3 regions of the Planctobacterium sp. AWM4_229 genome follow, and region 3 is predicted to be linked to each of the others. Evidence: predicted binding sites of a transcription regulator. Region 3 holds the regulator's gene; each other region holds the start of a gene.
What was found. The regulator FNR, encoded in region 3, switches genes on or off when oxygen is low (the NO sensors DNR and NnrR bind a similar motif). The targets are predictions, from matches to a motif close to TTGATCTAGATCAA.
Positions count from the first base shown of each region.

Region 1: the regulator FNR is predicted to act here: its motif matches at 1,523-1,536, upstream of ACXAGP_RS17385 (cytochrome ubiquinol oxidase subunit I).
Region 2: the regulator FNR is predicted to act here: its motif matches at 1,420-1,433, upstream of trhP (prephenate-dependent tRNA uridine(34) hydroxylase TrhP).

Region 1 is NZ_JBSWWX010000007.1:342,275-346,546, reverse strand. It holds gene ACXAGP_RS17395 (NAD(P)/FAD-dependent oxidoreductase) at 1-882, shown strand, start outside; gene ACXAGP_RS17390 (Tll0287-like domain-containing protein) at 879-1,454, shown strand; gene ACXAGP_RS17385 (cytochrome ubiquinol oxidase subunit I) at 1,659-3,245, shown strand; gene cydB (cytochrome d ubiquinol oxidase subunit II) at 3,242-4,272, shown strand, end outside.
Region 2 is NZ_JBSWWX010000008.1:131,935-136,206, forward strand. It holds gene ACXAGP_RS18215 (efflux RND transporter permease subunit) at 1-1,375, shown strand, start outside; gene trhP (prephenate-dependent tRNA uridine(34) hydroxylase TrhP) at 1,518-2,915, shown strand; gene ACXAGP_RS18225 (YfhL family 4Fe-4S dicluster ferredoxin) at 2,917-3,162, shown strand; gene ACXAGP_RS18230 (murein transglycosylase domain-containing protein) at 3,159-4,238, opposite strand.
Region 3 is NZ_JBSWWX010000012.1:28,981-33,252, forward strand. It holds gene ttcA (tRNA 2-thiocytidine(32) synthetase TtcA) at 1-571, opposite strand, end outside; gene uspE (universal stress protein UspE) at 692-1,624, opposite strand; gene fnr (fumarate/nitrate reduction transcriptional regulator Fnr) at 1,727-2,455, opposite strand; gene ACXAGP_RS20600 (sulfite exporter TauE/SafE family protein) at 2,491-3,156, opposite strand; gene ccoS (cbb3-type cytochrome oxidase assembly protein CcoS) at 3,157-3,336, opposite strand; gene ACXAGP_RS20610 (heavy metal translocating P-type ATPase) at 3,338-4,272, opposite strand, start outside.

The DNA of each region.
Region 1 (4,272 bases), on a different contig from region 3:
CACGCTGTGCAGTGCCATAAGGACTTCGAAGCCCTATTGGCAAAACCTGGGCCTGTCGTAGTTGGTGCGTTTCAGGGAGCGAGTTGTTTCGGCCCTGCGTATGAGTACGCATTTATATTGGACAAAGCACTAAGAGATGCCAAGATCCGTCACAAGGTGCCAATTCATTTTGTTACCAGCGAACCCTATATAGGTCATCTGGGTCTTGGTGGTGTTGGTGATTCGAAAGCACTCCTGGAGTCTGAGCTTAGAACACGAGACATCAAGTGGATATGTAACGCGACAGTCGATAAAGTCGACGAAAAAATTATGCATATTTCCGAACTCAACCGCAAAGGTGAGGTTGAGTTTAACCATAGTGTTGATTTTAACCACGCTATGCTGATCCCACCGTTTGCAGGCATTGATGCTGTTGCAAATGTTGAGGGATTATGCAATCCCAAAGGTTTCGTTATTACCGATGAACACCAACGTAGTCCCAAGTATCCCAACATATTTTCGGGAGGTGTGTGTGTCGCGATTCCTCCGGTTGAGACAACACCTGTGCCAACAGGTACGCCGAAAACAGGCTACATGATTGAAACCATGATGACGGCAATTGCACACAACTTAAAAGCGATCATCGTTGATCAAAAAGAGCCGTCAACCAAAGGCACATGGCATGCGATTTGTCTAGCCGACATGGGCGATACAGGTGCTGCCTTTGTAGCTATGCCACAAATACCCCCACGAAACATTACATGGTTTAAAAAAGGGAAGTGGGTACATTTGGCGAAAATTGCTTTTGAAAAGTACTTCATGCGAAAAATGAAGACTGGTACTAGTGAGCCGGTTTACGAGAAATATGTGTTAAAAGCACTTGGTATAGAGCGACTTGAATGATGTACCAACTTACTAAGCCCGCGATTCTTGTTCTTGCTGCCATTACATGTGGCAGCGCTTTGAGTGAGACTAGCCCAGAAGACGCTGAACAACTCGCTGTGCAGGCAAAAGCCAAATCAACAGCCTTTGCGAAAATGCTAAAACAAGCTTTGATGACCGCTGTGCAATCCGGTGGATTTGAAAATGGGGTAAAAGTCTGTAAAGACCAAGCACCTGAAATCGCCGCACAGTTATCAACGGATGGTTGGGATGTTGCCCGCACCAGCTTGAAAACGCGTAACAGCAAAAATGCGGCAGATTCTTGGGAATATGACATGTTGGTCGCTTTTGATCGCGAGTTTAAGGCAGGTAAGCCTGCAAATAGTCTCACTGCAACAGCGTTAAGGGATAATCAATTTTGCTATATGCAAGCTATCCTTACAGGACAATTATGTCTTGCCTGTCATGGACAAAATATTGAACCTGGTCTGGGTGAGTCCATAAAACAAGCGTATCCTAAAGACCTTGCCACAGGATTTACACTTAACGATATTCGTGGTGCCTTTACAGTGACAAAGTCGTTAAACGAATAAACCTTCCTTAAATTTGCCAAAAGTGACAGCTAGCAGTGTCACTTTTGGCAATCTCCACTTAAACCACTTTGATGTAGAATAATATTTCTTAAAAAACGATTAAAAAACAATATATTACGTTAAAAGATTTAATTGGCACGTGTTCTGCAAAAGACTGTTCAGTAAACCGTTTTTACAGCATTAAATACTTTAAGGAGAAACAGCATGAACGAGACGCTAATTGAATTATCTCGTTGGCAATTTGCCATGACTGCCATGTTTCATTTCATATTTGTCCCACTTACGCTTGGCCTGACATTTATGTTGGCCATTATGGAGTCGGTTTATGTGATGACTGGCAAAGAGATCTACAAACAAATGACCAAATTTTGGGGGAAGCTGTTTGGGATCAATTTCGCCATCGGTGTAGCAACTGGCCTGACTATGGAATTTCAGTTTGGCATGAACTGGTCTTATTATTCCCACTATGTGGGCGATATTTTCGGCGCACCGTTAGCCATTGAGGGATTGATGGCATTCTTCTTGGAGTCAACTTTCGTCGGCTTATTCTTTTTTGGCTGGGACAGAATGTCTAAAGAGAAACACTTGATGACCACTTGGCTTGTCGCCTTAGGTTCTAACTTTTCAGCCTTATGGATCCTAATTGCCAATGGATGGATGCAGTATCCCGTAGGTGCTGAATTCAACGTTGAATCCATGCGTATGGAAATGACAAGTTTTGCAGATGTGATGTTCAATCCTGTCGCTCAGGTCAAATTTGTCCACACTGTTTCTGCAGGTTATGTCACTGCTGCTGTTTTTGTGCTGGCGATCTCATCCTATTACCTGCTTAAAGGTCGCGATATTGCATTTGCGAGACGTTCCTTCGCTATTGCTGCAAGTTTTGGCTTGGCATCGATTCTTTCAGTCATAGTCCTGGGTGATGAAAGTGGATACGAGCTTGGCGATGTGCAAAAAGTCAAATTGGCTGCGGTTGAAGCAGAATATGAGACGCATCCAGCACCAGCACCTTTTACCGTGATCGGATTACCTAATGATGAGACTGAAAGTGTTGATTATGCGCTGCAAATTCCCTATGCCATGGGCATCATCGCAACACGCTCATTAGATGAAGAGGTAATGGGATTAAAAGAGCATAAAGTCCTTAACAGGGAGCGTATCTTATCCGGTATCGAAGCTTTTGCGTTGCTTGATAAAGTCAGGGCCGGTGATGCTACAGAAGCCGAGTTGACGGTTTTCGAGCGCCACAAAGACGATCTCGGTTATGCCATGCTGCTACAGCCTTTTGCCGATGATATAACCAACCCCAGCCCAGAAGCGATTGATAAAGCCGTCGATTACAGTATTCCACCTGTAGCACCACTATTCTGGAGTTTTAGGATCATGGTGGGAGCAGGTTTTGCAATGCTTTTACTATTTATCCTCGCGTTTTACTACAGCACGAAGCACCAGATCACTAAGCCACGCTGGCTGTTGAAAGCAGCACTATGGAGCCTTCCGCTGCCTTGGATAGCCTCTGAAGCCGGTTGGTTTGTTGCCGAGTATGGCCGCCAACCTTGGTCTATTGCTGAGATTTTGCCAGTACATACATCTGTTTCAAATCTGTCAGTTTCTGATGTTGTGATCACCATGGTGGCTTATTCGGCATTCTATACGGTGATGTTTATCGCGGCATTTTACCTGATGCAGAAGTTTGCCAGAAAAGGCCCTTCTGCCACCTTCGCAGAATCAGAAAAGGCGCTTGAAGAAGCATCCAATGCTATCGCTAAACCACAGGGAGCACACTCATGATTGATTACGAAATGCTACGCATTATTTGGTGGGTATTAGTCGGCGTCCTATTAATTGGCTTCGCTGTTACCGACGGCTTCGACTTAGGTGTTGGCGCACTGCTTACATTGGTAGGAAAAACTGACGAAGATCGCAGAGTGATGATCAACACCATCGGGCCCCACTGGGACGGTAATCAGGTTTGGTTCATTACTGCTGGCGGTGCGATATTTGCCGCATGGCCACTTATCTATGCCACAGCCTTTTCGGGATTTTATCTGGCACTGGCATTGACGTTGATAGCGTTATGGATGCGACCCTTAGGGTTTGACTATCGTAGCAAATTGACCAATAAAAAATGGCGGCAAACGTGGGACTGGGCACTCTTTGTCAGCGGCATCGTACCGTCATTGATTTTTGGTGTTGCCTTCGGCAATTTGTTTCTTGGCGTACCTTTCGAATTGGATGACACTCTCAAAGCAACTTACACAGGCGGTTTCTTTGGTTTGTTAACGCCTTTCGCCTTGCTTGCAGGGCTGGTATCTGTAGCCATGCTTTTGAATCACGGTGCAAGCTGGCTTCAGCTTAAAACCGATGGGGTACTGCATCAACGCAGCAGAGCTGTTTCAGTAGTACTTTCTCTTGCGACGGTCGCTTTGTTCGGATTGGCCGGACTATACCTTTCATTAGGTGTCGATGGATACGTTGTTACTTCCAGTATCGACACTATGGCAACCAGCAATCCTTTGACCAAAACAGTGGAAATTGCCAGTGGAGCTTGGTTATCCAATTATGCCTCCTATCCTTGGATGATCGTTGCCCCGATACTAGGCATTGCAGGTGGGCTTGGTTGCGCCATGGCGTCTTATAAAGGTCGCAGTGGCATTGCCTTTACCTCAAGTGCACTTTCGATTACTGGCATTATTCTTACGGCAGGGTTCTCGCTATTCCCATTTTTGATGCCAAGCAGCACGATGCCGAATGCGAGTCTAACGGTTTGGGATGCGACGTCTTCGCTATTAACGCTTCAAACCATGTTTATTGTTGC
Region 2 (4,272 bases), on a different contig from region 3:
CAAACACGAGATGGTGGATGTCATCAATGAGCGCATGGATCCTTATCTCACAGGGGAAAAAGAGCCCAAGGTGGCCCACGACTGGTTAGGCATATTTGGTACCTTTGGTTTTATGGGCGGACGCGCGGAAGATCCGGATGATATTCAGGAGTTACTGGGTATTCTTAACTCTGAAATTCTGTCGGGCTTCCCCGATACCATTGCCTTTGCCCAACAATCGCAAATATTCCAGGGCTTGGGTGGTGGTCGCCGCATCGATATTGATATTCAGGCCAACGATGAAGAGCAACTGCTTACCGCCGCGCGAGTGGGCTTTGGTGCTGTTATGCAGGCATTGCCAAGCGCGCAAGCGCAACCCGTGCCTGGGCTTAATCTGGCGGAGCCTGAGCTGCGTTTATTGCCTTACGAGCGCAAACTGGCGGAATCTGGCTGGAGCCGTAAGGAAATGTCGCAAATAAGCCGTTCCCTGGGCAATGGGCTTTATGTCGGAGACTATTTTGATGGCCAAAAACGCTTGGATATTTTCTTGCGGGCTGAAGAGTGGAGTACGCCAGAAGAGTTGGCGTCTATGCCTTTGTTCACGCCAACAGGTGGGGTGCAGCCTGTTGGGGCGTTAGCAGAAGTGACCCGTACTGCTGGTCCGGGGCAAATTCGTCGCGTCGACAGAAAACGCACAATTACCTTGCAGGTAACGCCACCGGATGATTTGTCGCTGGAAGAGGCCATTGCCACCTTAAAAACCGAGGTAGACGATAAAGTGTTGGCGCTATTAGGGGATGAAGGGGCCGTAACCTATCGTGGTACTGCAGAGGCATTAACCGAAGCCATTACCAACATGAGTCAGAGTTTCTTGCTGGCGTTGGTGATCCTGTATTTGTTAATGTCAGCCTTGTTCCGTTCCTTCAAAGATAGTTTGCTGGTAGTGATGACCATCCCGCTGGCCACGGTAGGTGGAATTGCCTCACTGCGTTTAACGGACCTGCTTACCGGCTTCCAGCCACTGGACTTGCTCACCATGATCGGCTTTATCATCCTGTTAGGTTTAGTGGTGAACAACGCTATCCTGCTGGTATATCAAACCCGTGTTGCGGAGCGGGAAGGTATGGCCAGGGTGGCCGCGGTGGAACAAGCGGTACGCTTGCGCTTGCGTCCCATTTTGATGAGTACGCTTACCAGTTTATTCGGCATGTTGCCGCTGCTGCTTATTCCTGGGGCGGGTGCCGAGCTGTATCGAGGTATTGCTGCAGTAATTGTCGGCGGTATGAGTGTTAGCACTTTCTTTACTCTGATCTTCTTACCCAGCTTGTTACAGTTGGGCAAAAGTAAAGCAGAACAACAAAGCATCACAAACGCCGAGCCTGCTACCGCTTCTTGATATGATTATTTAATCGGCTCGCTCGATACGTTGAGCGAGCTTTTATGATCCAGATCAAACTTTGTGAGACTTTGCTCACTCTGGCATTGAGCCCCACAAGCGAACTCCCTAAAATGCGCGCCCTTGTTTAATTTTTGGGCGGATTTCTGCATTGCAAAGTTCTTCTTTTTCTCCTGAATTATTGTTGCCTGCGGGCAGTTTGCGCAACATGCGTTATGCTTTTGCTTATGGCGCGGATGCGGTGTATGCCGGTCAGCCCCGCTACTCACTTCGGGTGCGCAATAACGAATTCAATGCCCAGAATCTTGCCTTAGGCATTCAGGAAGCCCACGACTTAGGTAAAAAGTTTTATGTGGTGAGCAATATCGCGCCCCACAACAGCAAGGTGGCGAGCTATCTGAAAGACATTGAGCCTGTCATTGCCATGCAGCCAGATGCGTTGATCATGTCTGATCCGGGCCTCATCATGTTAGTGCGCGAAGCGTTTCCCGATATGGCCATTCATCTCTCGGTGCAGGCCAATGCGGTGAACTATGCCAGTGTCCAGTTTTGGGCCAAACAAGGCATAGAGCGAGTGATCCTGTCTCGAGAATTATCCCTTGAAGAAATCGCTGAGATCCGACAAAAAGTGCCTGATACTGAATTGGAAGTATTCGTTCATGGTGCCCTGTGTATGGCTTATTCTGGGCGCTGTTTGCTCTCCGGTTATATGAACAAGCGTGACCCCAATCAAGGCACCTGCACCAATGCGTGCCGCTGGCAATACGATGTACAGCCAGGGCAAGAAACCGAAAGCGGCGACATCGTGCATCAACACAAGCCCGATGCTGTAGAGCCTACCCTGGGTGCAGGCGAGCCTGTAAAAGAGGTGTATCTGTTGGAAGAAAAAGAAAAGCCGGGTGTGTTTATGCCGGCCTTTGAAGATGAGCACGGCACTTACATCATGAACAGCAAAGATTTGAGAGCCGTGCAGCACGTTCCCCGGCTGATGGAAATGGGGGTACATTCTCTAAAGATTGAAGGGCGCACTAAATCCCACTATTACTGTGCTCGTACGGCTCAGGTTTATCGTCAGGCTATTGATAATGCAATTGCGGGCAAGCCTTTCGATAATGCCCTGATGGCGAGCCTGGAAACCTTAGCCCACCGCGGTTACACCGAAGGCTTTTTGCGTCGTCATACCCATAGTGAATATCAAAATTATCACACCGGCAGCTCTGTTAGCGACAAACAGCAGTTTGTTGGGGAAATCTTCGGACGCTGCGAGCAGACGGGATTTGCCATTGTTGAGGTGAAAAACAAGTTCGCTCTGGGGCACTCATTAGAGCTAATGACACCCCAAGGCAATCATACCTTCTGTTTGCAAAAGATACTGGATAAATCTGGTGCAGAAGTGCCGGTGGCGCCAGGTAGTGGCCATCAGGTGCGTATTCCGGTGCCAGTTGATGGTCCGCTGGATTTTGCGTTGTTGTTACGAAATCTGGATGAAGGCACGAATACCCGTAACCCGTTTAAATCCGAATCGTTGGTAGAGGTGTGAAATGGCATTAAAAATCAAAGAAACCTGCATCAATTGCGACATGTGCATGCCAGAGTGCCCCAATCAGGCTATAAGCATGGGGGCCGAAATTTTTGAAATCGACCCGGCGAAGTGCACCGAATGCATTGGTCATTACGATGCACCTACCTGTGTCAGTGTTTGCCCGATACGTTGCATTGGCGTGGACCCGAATAATCAGGAAACTCTTGATGAGTTAGCCATTAAATACGTGGCGCTTACAGCTTAATACTGGCGTTTAAATGTCAGTACCTTCTCTATATAGCGGCGGCTCTCTGCTTTGGGGTGTTGATGGCGCAGCTTTTGGTACACTTGGCTGGCGCTGAGTTTGTTGATGGCATTGGTTGCCTGATCCCGCTGACTGCTAAAGGTTTTAAATACATTGCCCGCGCCGCCATTATAAGCGGAGATGGTGGCGTATTCACGGCTAAGTGTATTACTGATGTTCTTCAGATAAATATCATCCAAAATATGTAGATAGGCGGTGCCAATATCGATGTTATCTTCAGGACGAAACAACACCGACTGAGTAGGTTGGTCATTGCGTTTTTTGATGCGGGTGTAAACATCTTTGCCGGCAGACTCGGGAATAATTTGCATTAAGCCATAGGCATTGGCAGAACTTACCGCAAATGGGTTAAAGCTGCTTTCTGTTTCGATAATGGCGTAGATTAAATCGGCGGGTACCTGGTAGCGCGACGCTGCCGCCAGCACATATTTGGCATATTGTTTTTTGCGTAAAGTGTGATGGTCAGATATCAGAGGAAAGGTGACAAAGTGGTGCAGACCTGCTTCGGTGGTATCGGTTTTTAGCTGGGTAGCCAATAAGTACTCGGCAAAGCGGCCTGCCCGCCAGGGAAATCGAATCGCCACCCCTTCTTGATCCAGCACCTGGCCATGTAAAAAGGGTTCGCCTGTAAACTGCGGTGTTTCGTCGCTGAAGATATCCGTAGAATTGGGATCATCAGTAGTTAGCAGGGTGGTAATAATGGCTTCTCTGAGTTGAGTTTTATAGTCCTCAGCATTGATGGTTTCTACCGTCACGTAACCTGCGCGAAAATCAATAATGGCTCTGGCCTGGTAATCTTGGGTGTATTTAACGTAGGTATCATTATCGGGTATTTCAGTATCTTGTTCGCCCCACTTATCTTTAGCCTTACCACGCAATTCATCCAGCAGTTCTTTTAAGTTTTTTAAATCGTAAATGAGGGCTTGCGGATTGTTCTGGTACTGAACGGCTTTTTGCCTGGCGTAAGATTCTGCCACCTGACGGATATCGCCTGTTTGTGCGGCCTTTAATAGCATCGTGCGGTCCGTGTGAGTACAGGAGCTGAGTAGT
Region 3 (4,272 bases):
CTAGTGGACGAATAACGATATTCTTGCCATCGTCGCTCACCAACTTGGGCGGCATAGACTTCATGCGGCCACCATGGAACATGTTGAGTAACAGGGTTTCCAGCATGTCATCACGATGATGTCCCAAAGCTATCTTGGTGGCCCCAAGTTCCTGTGCTGTGCGGTACAAAATGCCGCGTCTTAGCCTGCTGCACAAAGAGCAGGTGGTTTTACCTTCTGGGATTTTTTCTTTGACTATTGAATAAGTATCTTCGTTTACTATTAAATACTCGACGCCGATTTTATCCAGGTATTGCGGTAGCACATGCTCAGGGAAGCCTGGCTGTTTTTGATCCAGGTTCACCGCCACGATATCAAAATGGATAGGGGCGATATTTTTCAAGAACATCAAAATATCCAGCAGGGTATAACTGTCTTTTCCACCCGATAAGCACACCATCACCTTGTCACCGTCTTCAATCATATTGAAGTCGGCAATGGCTTTTCCAACACAACGACGCAGTCGTTTCTGCAATTTGTTGAAACTGTATTGCTGTTTACTTTTAGTGAGGTGATTAACTGCTTCGGACATCGACCGCTACTCTATACTTGTATGAAAAACATGCTGTAAAAATGGCGGCAGAGTATAACGCAAAAATCCCCCAAAGTAACATATTTGCTACTGTGGGAGATTGCAAAGTCGTTTAATTTATTAGAGCTTTACTGGGGATTCAAAACCTTCGGGTTTGAGAGCCAATACATCGCAGTCCAGCATATCTATGACATGTTCAGCGGTATTGCCAATCAGCGCGGCTGAAATACCTTGACGGCCAACCGTGCCGATAACAACGAGTTCTGCATCAAACTTTTTCGCGATTGCTGGGATCACGTCTTCCGGTAAACCTTCTTTCACATGGCAATGTGCCACATCCACGCCTAAATTTTCAGCATGTTGTTTCATACAGGCAACATGATGATCGTTGACTGATTGATTGTAGGTTTGCGGGTCGAATTCGGGGATCTCAATAGCAATATTAATGGGTGTGCCGGGGAAGGAATTCACCAGATGCACATGGCCTTTTAGAACGGTAGCCATGTCTTTACAGGTTTCAGTGATGCGCTTATTCAGTGATTGGTGAGCTTCGTCTTCTGTGCCGACATTGACCGCACCAAGAACAACACCATTTTCCGGCCAGGCATGATCTTTAACCAGTAATACGGATACTGGCGCTTTGCGCAACAGGTGCCAATCGGTGGGGGTGAATATGACTGATTTTAAGGTGTCGTGTTGCTGCGTGCCTTTGACGATGAGATCATAGTTCTCTGCCATGGCCTCCACAATAATGCTCTCATAAGGACGGTTGTGCCAGACAACTTTTACATCTACTTTGACGCTTTGGGCATTGGATTGTTGCTCAATCATGCCCACCAACCACTCCGTGCGATCATCAACTACCGCCTGTCGCATCATTTCACGTTCTTCAACAGACAACATAGTCGTCATGTCATAAGAAAAATCGTAGATGCTGAGAAACGCAGTGACGCTTCCGTCACATTTGTTAGCCAATTCAAGCGCTCGCGCCAGCGACTTTTGTTGCTCCTGGGTCGGATCAATAACAGCCAAAATTTTGTTAAAACCACTCATAGCCATTTCCTGATGTAATAAACGAACACTCTTAGTGTAAGAAAAGCATCAAAAATTTGCCACTATGAGCCTTGTTCTGGATCAATTAGGTGCTGATTTTTCTCACTTGCATTCAGGAGAGAAGGTTTTACTTTTTTCTTCCAGCAGTTGCGTATCAAGGATATTGATAAGTTTACCTTCCACTGAAAGCAAACCTTCCTTGTTGAATTTAGATAGTAAGCGAGAAATGGTTTCTACCGTTAAACCGAGAAAGTTGCCGATTTCGCTACGAGTCATGGTTAAGCGAAATTGGGTGGCGGAAAAACCACGTTGATTGAAGCGCAGCGACAACGAATGTAAAAAATAGGCCAAACGTTCTTCGGCAGTACGTTGATTGAGCAACATAAACATCTGTTGGTCTTGTTTAATTTCAGCACTCATTAAGCGCATCAGTTGTTTGCGCAGGGCGGGCAGTTCATCAGCTAGATTGTCTAGCGTAGCAAAGGGAATTTCACATACCATGGAGGTTTCAAGCGCATGAGTTACAGTTTGATGTGCTTCTTCAGACATGCTGTCGAAACCAATAACTTCACCCGGTAAATGGAAAGCCGTGATCTGCTCTTCACCACTTTGACTGATGGCATAAGATTTAAAGGAGCCTGAACGGACGGCGAACAAGGAGGTAAGCTTATCGCCGGTTTCAAACAAACGCTCGCCTTTTTGAATGGGGCGCTTGCGTTGAATGATATCGTCCAGTTTATCTAGCTCGTTATTGCTTAAATTAAACGGTAAGCAGAGTTGACTGAAACTGCAGTTTTGACAATTTAGAGGATAGCGAGCTTGACTTACCATTTAAACAAAAGGCTCCTTGCAATAATTTAAGCGTACTATAAATGATGCTGTAGGCTTTGTGCAATGATAAAGGCACCATAAGCAACAAGTGCCAGTGCAATTATCTGTTTTGTTCGGGGGGCTTGTGTCACAGCCAGCAATTGTTTAGCGGACAGCGCCAGTAATAAGGTGGCAGGTAATGTGCCCAAACCAAAACACATCATCAAAAACGCACTATTTACGGCATCACCTGTTGCCATGCTCCATGCCAGTGTTGAATATACCAGCCCACAGGGTAACCAGCCCCAGATCAGGCCATAGGGCAGTGCATGCAATGGTGTTTTAAAAGGAACGAAGCGTTTTGCGATGGGGGATATCTTGCGCCACAACCGTGCGCCTGCTGATTCAAGCTTTGAAAGCACTCGCCACCAGTTGCCGATATAAGCCCCAAGTAACACAAGCATAATGCCACTGAGTAGTTTAAGTAGCGCGATGCCTGAGCCAATTTGATGGCTGAATACCTGGCCTAGCGCACCCGCTATTAGACCCGCCGCACCATAGCTCAGGATACGTCCCAGATTGTAAGACAAAGCGTAAGGTAGCAGTGGTTTGTTGTTTGGAATTGCATAGTTTAATCCAGCAATAACACCTCCGCACATGGCACTACAATGCACGCTACCAGCAATGCCTATGAGAAAGGCAGCAGCAAATTCTGGTAGCACTTAGAGTTTGTCTTTAGGTCGTGAGGCTTGGGCGTCTTTAATGTCATCGTCAAACAGAATACTGTGACCGTGGCGTTCCAGGTCCTTAAATTGCTCACTTTTTACAGCCCAGAAAAAAATTGCGATGGCCACAATCACCAGAATGATGGCAATGGGGATCAAAACGTAAATAATACTCATATCAAGTCTCTTTTTTCTTGCTAATTCTAAGCGAGTTAAATGTCACAATGAGTGAACTCAACGACATACCTATGACTGCACCCCAAGGAGGTAATAGCCCGGAAACTGCAAAAGGTAATACCAATAAATTATAACCCAATGCCCAGGCGAAGTTTTGCTTGATAATGCGTTGGTTTTTTTGGGCAACTGATAACAGTGCTGAAATAGCAAAGAAGTTGTCTTTCAGCATAATGATATCCGCGGCATTTTGAGCAAAGTCGCTGGCGCCATTTACGGCCACGGAAATATTAGCACCAGCCAGTACCGGAGCATCATTAACGCCATCACCAACCATTAGTACAATATTACCGTTGTGCTGTAAATTTTGTAGGTAGTCTAATTTTTGCTCTGGTTTCATGCTGTGTTGAAAACCAGCAAGTTTGAGCTTTGTGGCCAGGTCAGACACTTTGCGTTCATTGTCACCGCTGAGTAACAATGTGTTTTTGCTTTGGAATTTATTGAAAAATGACTGCACGGCTTCTCGAAGTGCATCTTCTAAGGAAAAACTCGCTATCAGCTCGTAGTTATCACCTGACTGACGAGCAAGATAAACATCGGCACCTAATTGATTGGGATTTTGTGTGGTAAATTCCGGATTACCAATACGGTATTTCTCTTTGTCGATTTGTCCTTCGATACCGGCTCCCGGGTGAACTTCTATGCCTGAACAAGTTAGCTTTTCATCACTTGTAAATGCCTTGGCGATAGGGTGCTCGGAGTGTTCTTCTAATGATGCAGCAATGCTCAGAACCTGCTCATCTGCAAGGGAACTGTGGTTTTTCCAGTTAACGATGCCCGGAGTTCCCTTGGTTAAGGTCCCGGTTTTATCAAAGGCAAAAACATCCACCTTAGTAATGGTTTCCAACAGGTCCGTACGCTTTATCACTAACCCCACTT